DNA from 3 places in the Streptomyces sp. NPDC057424 genome. Region 2 is predicted to be linked to each of the others. Evidence: riboswitches for the same ligand, from Rfam matches in the RefSeq annotation. Region 2 holds a riboswitch; each other region holds the start of a gene.
What was found. Region 2 has a riboswitch for cyclic di-AMP ahead of ACFU3E_RS27320 (peptidoglycan DD-metalloendopeptidase family protein). Riboswitches for the same ligand answer to the same signal wherever they lie in the genome.
Positions count from the first base shown of each region.

Region 1: linked by a shared signal. The riboswitch ahead of ACFU3E_RS11305 (M23 family metallopeptidase) and the one ahead of ACFU3E_RS27320 (peptidoglycan DD-metalloendopeptidase family protein) in region 2 are both predicted to bind cyclic di-AMP.
Region 3: linked by a shared signal. The riboswitch ahead of ACFU3E_RS14945 (transglycosylase family protein) and the one ahead of ACFU3E_RS27320 (peptidoglycan DD-metalloendopeptidase family protein) in region 2 are both predicted to bind cyclic di-AMP.

Region 1 covers NZ_JBHVCP010000009.1:168,928-172,797, forward strand. Annotated here, with positions in the region: gene ACFU3E_RS11295 (alginate lyase family protein) at 1-880, shown strand, start outside; tRNA gene ACFU3E_RS11300 (tRNA-Met) at 935-1,008, shown strand; cyclic di-AMP (ydaO/yuaA leader) riboswitch at 1,297-1,453, shown strand; gene ACFU3E_RS11305 (M23 family metallopeptidase) at 1,465-2,499, shown strand; gene ACFU3E_RS11310 (aldo/keto reductase) at 2,641-3,585, shown strand; gene ACFU3E_RS11315 (PrsW family intramembrane metalloprotease) at 3,745-3,870, opposite strand, start outside.
Region 2 covers NZ_JBHVCP010000041.1:37,487-41,356, forward strand. Annotated here, with positions in the region: gene ACFU3E_RS27315 (alpha-galactosidase) at 1-1,595, shown strand, start outside; cyclic di-AMP (ydaO/yuaA leader) riboswitch at 1,911-2,065, shown strand; gene ACFU3E_RS27320 (peptidoglycan DD-metalloendopeptidase family protein) at 2,070-2,984, shown strand; gene ACFU3E_RS27325 (DUF6250 domain-containing protein) at 3,176-3,870, shown strand, end outside.
Region 3 covers NZ_JBHVCP010000015.1:5,906-9,775, reverse strand. Annotated here, with positions in the region: gene ACFU3E_RS14955 (cytochrome P450) at 1-509, shown strand, start outside; gene ACFU3E_RS14950 (transglycosylase family protein) at 631-1,590, shown strand; cyclic di-AMP (ydaO/yuaA leader) riboswitch at 1,819-1,985, shown strand; gene ACFU3E_RS14945 (transglycosylase family protein) at 1,990-2,685, shown strand; gene eno (phosphopyruvate hydratase) at 2,962-3,870, shown strand, end outside.

The sequences.
Region 1 (3,870 bases), on a different contig from region 2:
CCTGGCCGCCTACACCCAGGCCCTGCTCTTCACCGTCACCCGGGAGCGGCGGCACGCCGTGAAGGCCAGGGAGATCATGGACGCCTGGTCGGCCACGCTGCGCCGGCACACCGGGGAGAAGGCCGCGTTGCAGGCCGGCTGGACCGGGTCGGTCTGGGCCCGGGCCGCGGAGATCGTGCGGCACACCCGCGGCGCGGGCTGGCCGGCCGAGCGGGCACGGGCCTTCGAGGACATGCTGCGCACCGCCCACCTTCCCCGAGTCGCCGCGTCGGATCCGGACTTCACCGGCACGTGGGACCTCGTGGCGACGGACGCGGTCATCTCCGTGGCCGTCTTCCTCGACGACCACCGGGCCTTCGGCCACGCTCTGGAGCGTTTCCGGGAGCGTGTGCCCGCCTACTTCTACCTGGAGGAGGACGGGCCCGTGCCGCTCACCGTGCCCGGCTCCGGCGTGGACGGCCCGCAGCGGATGGCGTCGTACTGGTTCGGGCAGACCACGTACCGCGACGGCGTCTCCCAGGAGACCTGCCGCAGCGTCCGGCACGTCGGCGCCTCGCTCGCCGCCACCGCCCACATCGCCGAGACGGCCTGGCACCAGGGCGTCGACCTCTACGGCGAGACCGAGGACCGGCTGACGGCCGCGCTCACCCTGCACGCCCGCCACGAGCTGGGCGGACGCGTGCCCGGGTGGCTGTGCGGTGGCCGGGTCGAAGGGAAGCTCGGACCCGGTCTGGAGGTTGCCCTCCACCACCTGGAGGGGCGGCGCGGCCGGCCCGTCCCCGCCGCACACAAGCTGGCCGTGCGGGCCCGGCCCGCCGGCACCGACGGCCTGTTCACCGCCTGGGAAACCCTGACCCACGCGGGCGCCCCGGCCGGCTGAGCGGAGGGTGTGCACGAGCTGTCCCGCGGATGGCGTACACTGGAGTCACAACGACGCGGGGTGGAGCAGCTCGGTAGCTCGCTGGGCTCATAACCCAGAGGTCGCAGGTTCAAATCCTGTCCCCGCTACTGAAGGCCGAGGGCCGGAATCCAAAAGGATTCCGGCCCTCGGTGCATTTCCCGGCACCCCATTACGGTCGGTGAGTGAACCACCCCGTTCCGCATAACAACTGACACACCGTCAAAACTCGTCCGTCACATGCGCAGCGGTCAACTCGTCCGGTTTGAGCCGGTCATGGCAGGTAAGTCCGCGCGAAAAAGGTTAATGATCAAGTGGAATCGCTGGAATACCCCTCGCGCGTCTATTAACGTTCGATAACGCAGCGCGGTCGTCCCAGCCGTCACAGAAGGCGGCTCCGTGCGCACGCGCCGAATCCCGAAAGGGAACCGGGGAACCACCACTTGGGGTGAATCGGGCGGATACCACCGTGGAAGCACGGCAGGTATACGCGCGTAGGAGACCTTCCTGCTCCGAACCCGTCAGCTAACCCGGTAGGCGAGAAGGAAGGAAAGGAGTACGCCCACGTGGCGTCCAACCGGCCTGCCCCCGCGGCCCCGTACGCGCCGAAGCGCGACATCGACACCTTCGGCTACGGCGGTCAGCGCACCGACGAGGGCCCGTTCCAGGAGTGGAACCCCACCGAGGAGTCCATCCGTCCCGTCCGTGGCCGGCATCGCGTCACCAAGCAGCGCGGCGGAGGTCTCGCCCGCAGCTCCACCGTCCTGGGCGTCGGCGTCATAGCCGCCGTGGGTGCCGGCGGCATGGCCAGCGCCCAGACGGGCAAGCCCCCGGTGTCCATCTCCGTTCCGGACCTGCCCTCGGTGGGTTCCCTCATCTCGGACGACGACACCCCCGAAGGTTCGGCCACCCCGCTCAGCAGCCTCGGCACCGCCACGGCGGACCCCGAGCAGAGCACCTCCGGCGCCGGTGCCGGCGAGGCACTGCGCGCCCGGATCATGGCCCAGGTCGAGCACCAGCAGGACCAGATCGAGACCAAGGCCGCCGAGGACGCCGCGGCCGCCGCCGAGAAGGCGGCAGCCGAAGCCGTCGCCAAGGCGGAGAAGGAAGCCAAGGCCAAGGCCGCCGAAGCCAAGAGGAAGGCGGAGGAGGAGGCCAGGAAGAAGGCCGAGGCCGAGCGGCTGGCCGCCCTCGCCAAGCAGTTCACGCTGCCGACCTCCTCGTACACCATCACCTCCAGCTTCGGCCAGGCCGGCGCCTACTGGTCCTCCGGCTACCACACCGGCCTCGACTTCGCCGCCCCCACGGGCACGCCGATCAAGGCCGTGCACAGCGGCACCATCACCGAGGCGGGCTGGAACGGCTCGTACGGCTACAAGACCGTCCTCACCCTCGATGACGGCACCGAGATCTGGTACGCGCACCAGTCCTCCATCGGCGTCAGCGTCGGCCAGAAGGTCAGCACCGGCGACGTCATCGGCCGTGTGGGCGCCACCGGCAACGTCACCGGGGCGCACCTGCACCTCGAGGTCCACACCGGTGGATCCTCCGGCGGCATCGACCCGATGGCGTGGCTGCGGGGCAAGGGACTGAACCCGTAAGCGGTACACGCCCGTTGAAGCACCGGCGGCCCTGACGGCGACCCCCCGACGTCAGGGCTCCCGGTTTTCCGGTGTGGTGTTCACGGGGACTTCGCGTCCGTTGCGGAATGAAGCCTTCCTGCAGGGGCGTTGACACGGAACATGACGTCCCTTCGCAAGCTCGGCTCTTCCGGCCTCAAGGTCTTCCCCCTCGCCCTCGGCGGCAACGTCTTCGGCTGGACCGCCGACGAGGACCAGTCGTTCGCCGTCCTCGACGCCTACACCGCCGCCGGCGGCAACTTCGTCGACACCGCCGACTCCTACTCGGCCTGGGTCGAGGGCAACCAGGGCGGCGAGTCCGAGACCGTGCTCGGCAAGTGGCTGAAGTCCCGCGGCAACCGCGCGGACGTCGTCGTCGCCACGAAGGTCAGCCAGCACCCCGAGTTCCGCGGCCTGTCCGCCGCCACCATCAAGGCTGCCGCCGACGCCTCCCTGCGGCGCCTCGGCACCGACTACATCGACCTGTACTACACGCACTTCGACCAGCCCGACGTGCCCGTCGAGGAGATCATCGGCGCGCTCGACACCCTCGTGAAGGCCGGGAAAGTGCGGCACATCGCCGCCTCCAACATCTCCGCCGAGCGGCTGCGGGCCTCCCTGGAGTTCTCCGACCGCGAGGGGCTCGCCCGGTACGTGGCCCTCCAGCCCCACTACAACCTGGTCTCCCGCGGCACCTACGAGGGTGAGCTCCAGGACCTCGCCGAGCGGACCGGCCTGGCCGCCGTGCCGTACTTCGCGCTCGCGTCCGGCTTCCTCACGGGCAAGTACCGGCCCGGCACGACCGTCGAGAGCGCACGGGCGGGGAGTGCGGCCGCGCACCTGGAGACCGAGCGGGGGCGGCGGGTGCTCGCCGCCCTCGACGAGATCGCCCGGGCGCACGAGGTGCCCATGGCCACGGTGGCGCTGGCCTGGCTCGCCGCCCAGCCGACCGTGACGGCGCCGATCGCTTCCGCGCGGACGGTGGAGCAGCTGCCCGCGCTGGTCGGCGTCGGCGAACTCACGCTCTCTCAGGCCGAGGTCACACGGCTGACGCAGGCCTCGGCCTGATCCCGACGACAGGCCCCTGGAACGGTGCTGGCCCAGCCGCGTCGTCCCGCCCGCAGGGCGGGCCCTGCGGCGTCCGGTGCGGCGAGCGGGGCCCCTGCTCGAAGAGCTTGGGGAAGCGTGCCGGGCGTCGCGACGGGGCGAGCGTCACCTGTCCGGGCACTAGGAGCGGTACGGGTTGTACGCCGGGTACGGCGCCGGCTGCGGGCCGTACCCGTACACGCCGTACACCGGCCAGGGCGGGGCCACCACCGGGACCGGAGGGGCGGTGATCCGCGCCGCGTGGTC
Region 2 (3,870 bases):
GGCTGTCCCAGCTGCACGGCCGCTGGGGCGCCGAGTCACGGCTGACGCGCTCCCCCCTCACCCACGGAGAGAAGGTCATCGGCAGCCGCCGCGGTCACACCTCCCACCAGCACCTGCCGTGGGTCGCCCTGGACGCCGGCGCCACCGAGGAGCACGGCGAGGTCTACGGCTGCGCCCTGGGCTGGTCCGGTTCCTGGCGCATCGCCGTGGCCCAGCTCCCGGACACAACGGTGCAGATCACCGGCGGCGCCGGCTACGACGACTCGGGCCTGCTGACGCTGGGCACGGGAGAGTCGTACACGACCCCCGTCTTCGCCGGGCTCTGGAGCGACGGCGGCTTCGGCGGGGCGAGCCGCGCCTGGCACGCCTACCAGCGGACGTACGTGATCCCGGACGCGGGCCGGGACCGGCCGGTGCTGTTCAACTCCTGGGAGGCCACCGAGTTCGACATCTCCGAGGAGCAGCAGCGGGCGCTGGCCGAGCGGGCCGCGGCCATCGGTGTCGAGCTGTTCGTGGTCGACGACGGCTGGTTCGGGGCGCGCACCAGCGACCGGGCCGGGCTCGGCGACTGGACCCCGAACCCCGGCCGTTTCCCGGGCGGGCTGAAGCCGCTCGCCGACCACGTGCACGGTCTCGGCATGCAGTTCGGGATCTGGGTCGAGCCCGAGATGGTCAACCCGGACAGCGATCTGTACCGCGCGCACCCCGACTGGGTTCAGTACCAACCGGGACGAAAGCGGACGGAGTTCCGTAATCAGCTCGTACTGAACCTGGCTCGCGAGGACGTCCGGGTGTACCTGTGGGAGCAGCTCGACGGGCTCCTCTCCAGTGCCCCCGTCGACTACGTCAAGTGGGACTTCAACCGCTGCTTCACCGACGCCGGCTGGCCGGACGACCCCTACCCGCAGCGGCTGTGGGTCGACCACGTCCGGGGCCTGTACGCCCTGCTGGACCGGCTGCGGGCCGCCCACCCGGGCGTGGCCTTCGAGTCCTGCTCGGGCGGCGGCGGCCGGATCGACCTCGGGGTGCTGAGCCGTGCGGACCAGGTCTGGACGTCGGACAACACCGACCCGCTCGACCGGCTCGCCATCCAGCACGGCTTCAGTCAGCTCCATCCGGCCCGGGTCATGGCCGCCTGGGTCACCGACAGTCCGAACGCCATGCTCAACCGGCGGGCCAGTTCCCTGCGGTTCCGGTTCGTCAGCGCGATGGCCGGGGTGCTGGGGGTCGGCGGTGACCTCACGCAGTGGACGCGGGAGGAGCTCGCCGAGGCGCGGGAATGGGTGGGTCTCTACAAGGAGATCCGGCCCGTGGTGCAGCAGGGCGACCTGTACCGGCTGCGTCCTCCGGAGGGCGGACTGAGCGCCGTGCAGTACGCCCTCGGCGACGAGACCGTCGTCCTCGCCTGGCTCCAGGCGCAGCGTTACGGCGAGCCCGTGCCGGCGCTCCGGTTGCGCGCCCTCGACCCGACCGCATCGTACGAATGCCTCGAAACGGGCGAAGTGCACCGCGGGGCCCTACTGCTTCACCATGGACTGCGGGTCGGCCTGTGCGGGGATCTGGACGCCGCGGTCGTCCGCCTTAAGCGTAAGTAGTCGTTCTGTCCGAATAGGGTGTTTAAGCCGTAAAGGGGCAACGTGCCCCGATCGTAAAGGAGATGAGTTCGGGGCGCGTGACCATCGTCATATTCGTGACGATACGTTGTCGCCATGTTCACGTAATTCTGGCGCTATTCAGGGCCATTGAGGAAAGCGGGAGATCGGTAATCCACGCTCGGTGACGGCAAATGTGGTGACGCGTCAAGAAAAACACCGCCCCGGGCAACCGCAAGCTTGTCCCGTTGCGTCTTGGTCGCTTACGTTCCACACCAATCCGGACGGACGCCTAATCCTGCCGCCGCCCGGAGCCCCACACACTGACCCGACGCACGGCAGGAGCGGGGGACCCACAGGTAAGACGCCTGTTCCGGTTCCCGGAACGGCTTGGGGTTAAGCCGCGCCCCGGCGCGGCCGGGCATCTCCAGCCCGCACCCGACAGCTCACCTCGCAGGCGACGGAGAGGAATTCGCCATGCCCGCGAAGGGTAAGCACCGCCGTCCCAAGACCCAGCGTTTCACCCGCTCCATCGCCGTCGCCGGCACCGGCGGGGCCGCCCTCGCCCTGCCGCTCATGGGAGCCGCAGGCGCCCACGCCGCCACCGGGCAGTCGGCTCCGGAAAAGGCCGTCCAGTCCGCTCCGGCCGCCGAGAAGCAGGCCGCCGCGAAGGCCGGCGGTGCCCGCACGTACACCGTGAAGGCCGGCGACTACCTCGCGAAGATCGCCGACGACCAGAACGTCAGCGGCGGTTGGAAGAAGCTCTACGCGGACAACCGTGACGTCGTCGGCTCCGACCCGTCGCTGATCCACCCCGGCCTGAAGCTGTCGGTCAGCAAGAAGGCGGCGAGCGCGCCGAAGGCCTCGGCCCCGTCCGCGCCCAAGCCCTCGGCCTCGAAGTCGTCCGCCGCCGAGTCGGCCCCGAAGGCCGAGACCGCCGCGAAGCCGGCCGCCGCCAAGCCCGCCGCCGAAGCCAACTCCAGTGGCTACAGCGTCCCGGTGGCCGGCGCCACCGTCGGCACCCCGTACCGCATGTCCGGCAGCATGTGGTCCAGCGGCTACCACACCGGCGTCGACTTCGTCGTCCCGACCGGCACCTCCCTCAAGGCCGTCGGCGCGGGCACGGTCGTCTCCGCCGGCTGGGGCGGCGCGTACGGCAACCAGGTCGTCATCAAGCTCGCGGACGGCAACTACGCCCAGTACGCCCACCTGTCCCAGCTCTCCGTCTCGGCCGGCCAGACCGTGACCGCCGGGCAGCAGGTCGGCCTGTCGGGCGCGACCGGCAACGTGACCGGACCGCACCTGCACTTCGAGATCCGTACCACGCCGGACTACGGCTCGGACGTGGACCCGGTCGCCTTCCTGCGCTCGCACGGCGTCTCCGTCGGCTGACGGCCGATCTCCCGCAGCCTGACACGCGACCGAAGGCCGGACCCCGATCGCCGGGTCCGGCCTTCGGTGTGTGCATGCCGTCGACCGGCCCCAAGGGATCGACAGGCGGCGGCAGTTGGGACAGAGTGATCCCGTCCGGAGTGCAAGCGCTTTCCCGAGCCTTCCCGGCGGATCCCGAGGAGCTGTGTCCCGTGCCGACCACCCGCAGAGCGTTCGGAACCCTGGCCGCCGGAGCCGCCCTGGCGGCCCTCGCCCCGGCGGTGACCGTGCATGCCGCGCCCCGACACCGCCGCCCCATCGCCCAGGACGACTTCTGTCACGGCCTCGGGCAGTGGGTCACGGAACTCCAGGCCGGCGGTACCGTCACCGCCTCCCGCGGCATCCTGGAGATCGACGTACCGAGCGGCGCGACCGTGTGGTTCAGACAGCGGCTCGTCGGGCCGTACGTCCTCGAGTACACCGCGATCCCCGTCTCCGAGGGCGGGGCCAACGACCGGGTCTCGGACCTCAACAACTTCTGGAACGCGACCGACGTCCGCTCCCCGGGCGACCTCTTCGCTGCTCCCCGCGGCGGCGCCTTCGACGAGTACGACCACCTCACGACGTACTACGCGGGCTACGGCGCCAACTACAACACCACGACCCGGCTGCGCCGCTACGTCGGCGAGCCCGGTGTCCGTCCTCTGGTCTTCGACCACACCGAACCGCTGCTGGTCCCGAACGAGCCGAACCGGGTACGGATCGTCTCCGACGGCTCCACGGTCCAGTGGTGGAACAACGGGCGGCTGGTCTTCGGCTACGCCGACCCGCAGCCGTACACGAGCGGGCACTTCGCCTTCCGGACCGTGTGGAGCCATTTCCGGATCAGCGGGTTCCGAGTCTGGCG
Region 3 (3,870 bases), on a different contig from region 2:
GCAACGGCACCTACGCCCTGCTCACCCATCCCGGGCAGCGCGCACGGCTCCAGGGCTCCCTCGCCGCCGGGGAGACCGCCCTCCTGGAGACCGGCGTCGAGGAACTCCTCCGCTACGACGGCCCCGTCGAACTCGCCACCTGGCGCTTCGCCACGCAGCCCCTGACCCTCGGCGGGCAGCGCATCGAGGCCGGCGACCCCGTCCTCGTCGTCCTGGCCGCCGCGGACCGGGACCCGGAGCGGTTCGCCGATCCGGACGTGCTGGACCTCGCCCGCCGCGACAACCAGCACCTCGGGTACGGCCACGGCATCCACTACTGCCTCGGTGCCCCGCTCGCCCGCCTGGAGGGCCAGGCCGCGCTCGCCACCCTCCTCACCCGCCTTCCGGACCTCCGGCTCGCGGCGGATCCGGCCGAGCTGAGATGGCGCGGCGGCCTCATCATGCGCGGGCTGCGCACGCTGCCGGTGGAGTTCACACCGGCTGAAAGTGACGAAACATCAGACCTGTGATCTTCACGTGATCTACGCGGCATGAACTTGTGACAAGTGATCGTCTGCCGATACGTTCACCCATCAACGCGGCCCGGGATTCCCACCGCGTGGTCACAGCTGTCTCGCGAAAGGTCTCCGTATGCTCTCCGGGAACGGTCGGCACCGTCGCCCCCGCCAGGCTCCGGCTCTCCTCTTGGCGGCCGGAGTGACCGGCTCCGCCATCGCGATCCCGCTCCTCGGGGCCTCCGGCGCCAGTGCGGCCGACGGCACGACCTGGGACCGGGTCGCGGACTGCGAGACCGGTGGCGCCTGGAGCCAGAACAGCGGCAACGGCTACTACGGCGGCCTGCAGTTGTCCCAGGAGGACTGGGAGAACCACGGCGGCCTCGACTACGCCGCGAGCGCCGACCTGGCCAGCCGCTCTCAGCAGATATCCGTCGCCGAGAGAATCCTCGCCGACCAGGGGGTCGGCACGTGGCGCACCTGCGGACTGCTCTCCGGCCTTCAGCAGGACAAGGGGTCGGGCTCGTCCGACTCATCCGAATCGTCCGGTTCGGAGGACTCGCGTGGTCTGCTCGACTCGCTGGATCCGTCCCCGTCCGCGAGCCCTTCCACGTCCCCGTCGTCGTCGCCTGACGCATCGTCACCCGCTAGTGACGAAACCGACAAGTCCGACAAGACGCCTGAATCCTCCGACTCATCGGCTGGCCGGCAGTCCGACGGCGCTGAGTCGGCCGCCCCCGAGAGCGGCCGGTCCGGCAACTCGCAGCAGAGTGACGACTCCTCGGCGCTGACCGACACCGGCTCCGGTCGTCATCGCGGCCCGAGCGCCGACGAGACCGGCACGCCCGAGAGCGGCCGCGCGGACGAGTCCACGGGCCGTCACTCCTCGCGCGGCGACGAGGACTCTCCTGACGCGCCCCAAGGCGACTACATCGTGGGCGTCGGTGACAGTCTCTGGTCCATCGCCGACGCCCTTCGGGTCAGCGGCGGATGGCGCGTGCTCTACGACGGCAACGAGAAGGCCGTCGGTACCGACCCGAACCTCATCCACCCCGGTCAGAAGCTCACCGTGGCGGGCGAAGGGGACGAGAAGTAGCCGTTCGGGCAGTGCGGAAACAGGGGTGGAAGTCGCCCCCAAAGCACACGAGTTCACGTCATGATTCGCGATGAATGTCCTGTTTGTGGCCCGTGAGAGATAGATCTCAGAAGCCCTGATCGTCTTTGAAATTCGGCGGATCGCGTGTCTACGGTCGTGACCGCTCGTCACCGCGAGCCCCGGCTGCCGCAACGCCGAATCCTGCCAGCGGCGGTACGGGAACAGTCGTCGCGTCAAGCGCCGTAGGCAGGAGCGGGGGACCCAAGGTAGGTGCCCGACCGGCCGGTTGTGCCGGAAGGGCTTGGGGTGAAGCCGTGTCCCGGGAGGGACGCGGCCGGGCAACTCAACCGGCCCGAACCCGACAGCTCACCTCGCAGGCGTCGGTGAGGGGATCTCTCCATGCTGTTTTCCGGCAAGGGCACGCACCGCCGTCCGTCCAAGGCCAGTCGCGCCATCGCCATCGCCGGTGTCACCGGTGCCGCCGTAGCCGCCCCGCTGATGGCGGCCGGCAACGCCTCCGCCGCCACCGCTTCCGAGTGGGACACCGTCGCCCAGTGCGAGTCCGGCGGCAACTGGTCCATCAACACCGGCAACGGCTACTACGGGGGCCTGCAGTTCTCGGCCTCCACCTGGTCCGGCTACGGCGGCACCAAGTACGCCTCCACCGCCGACCAGGCCACCAAGGCGCAGCAGATCGAGATCGCCGAGAAGGTCCTGGCGGGCCAGGGCAAGGGTGCCTGGCCGGTCTGCGGCAAGGGCCTGTCGAGCGCCGGTTACACCGGCGGCGGCTCCTCGAGCGACTCCGGCAGTTCCTCGCAGCAGAACCAGCAGAGCACCGAGTCCCGCGAGACCCAGCAGCAGCCGGCCTCCCGCTCCGACGAGCGCCCGGCGGCCAAGAAGACCGTCACCACCCCGACCGGCAAGAAGGTCAAGAAGGGCGACGGCGAGTACAAGGTCGTCAAGGGTGACACCCTGAGCTCGATCGCCGAGGACGAGAACGTCAAGGGCGGCTGGGAGAAGCTGTTCCAGCTGAACAAGGACATCGTCGAGGACGCCAACCTCATCTACCCGGGCCAGCAGCTGCACCTGAAGTAGGCAGCGGCCCGCCCAGGGTCCATGGGCTCCCCGCCCCGGTGCGTCATCCCCCGTACGCACCGGGGCGGGGTTTTTTCTGCCCGGCTTTCGGCCGGTCTTCGCCCTCCAGCTTTGTTCCGTTCGGAAACAATTTACTCTCGGTTCTGTCCATGGGGTGGGCGACCCGGTGGCCGATCGGCCCGAGCCGGTTAGGCTCATGTCGCGAGCCACCGCGGCCCGCACCTCGCCGGGTCCACGCGACCCGCGTACCCGCGTCACACCAAGAAGGAGATGCTCGTGCCGTCCATCGACGTCGTCGTAGCCCGGGAAATCCTGGACTCCCGAGGCAACCCCACGGTCGAGGTCGAGGTCGGCCTCGACGACGGCAGCACCGGTCGTGCCGCCGTCCCGTCCGGCGCCTCCACGGGCGCCTTCGAGGCCATCGAGCTCCGCGACGGCGACTCGAACCGCTACCTCGGCAAGGGTGTGGAGAAAGCCGTCCTCGCGGTCATCGAGCAGATCGGCCCGGAGCTGGTCGGCTACGACGCCACCGAGCAGCGCCTGATCGACCAGGCGATGTTCGACCTGGACGCCACCGACAACAAGGGTTCGCTCGGCGCCAACGCCATCCTCGGCGTCTCCCTCGCCGTCGCCCACGCCGCCTCCGAGGCCAGCGACCTGCCGCTGTTCCGCTACCTGGGCGGCCCCAACGCGCACCTGCTGCCGGTGCCGATGATGAACATCCTGAACGGCGGCTCGCACGCCGACTCCAACGTGGACATCCAGGAGTTCATGATCGCCCCGATCGGCGCGGAGTCCTTCTCCGAGGCCCTGCGCTGGGGCGCCGAGGTCTACCACACGCTGAAGAAGGTCCTGAAGAGCAAGGGCCTGGCCACCGGCCTTGGCGACGAAGGCGGCTTCGCCCCGAACCTCGGCTCCAACCGTGAGGCCCTCGACCTCATCCTCGAGGCCGTCAAGGAGGCCGGCTACACCCCCGGTGAGCAGATCGCCCTCGCCCTCGACGTCGCCGCGTCCGAGTTCTACAAGGACGGCGTCTACACCTTCGAGGGCAAGGACCGCTCGGCCGCCGAGATGACCGAGTACTACGCGGAGCTCGTCGACGCGTACCCGCTCGTGTCCATCGAGGACCCGCTGTTCGAGGACGACTGGGACGGCTGGAAGACCATCACCGCCAAGCTCGGCGAC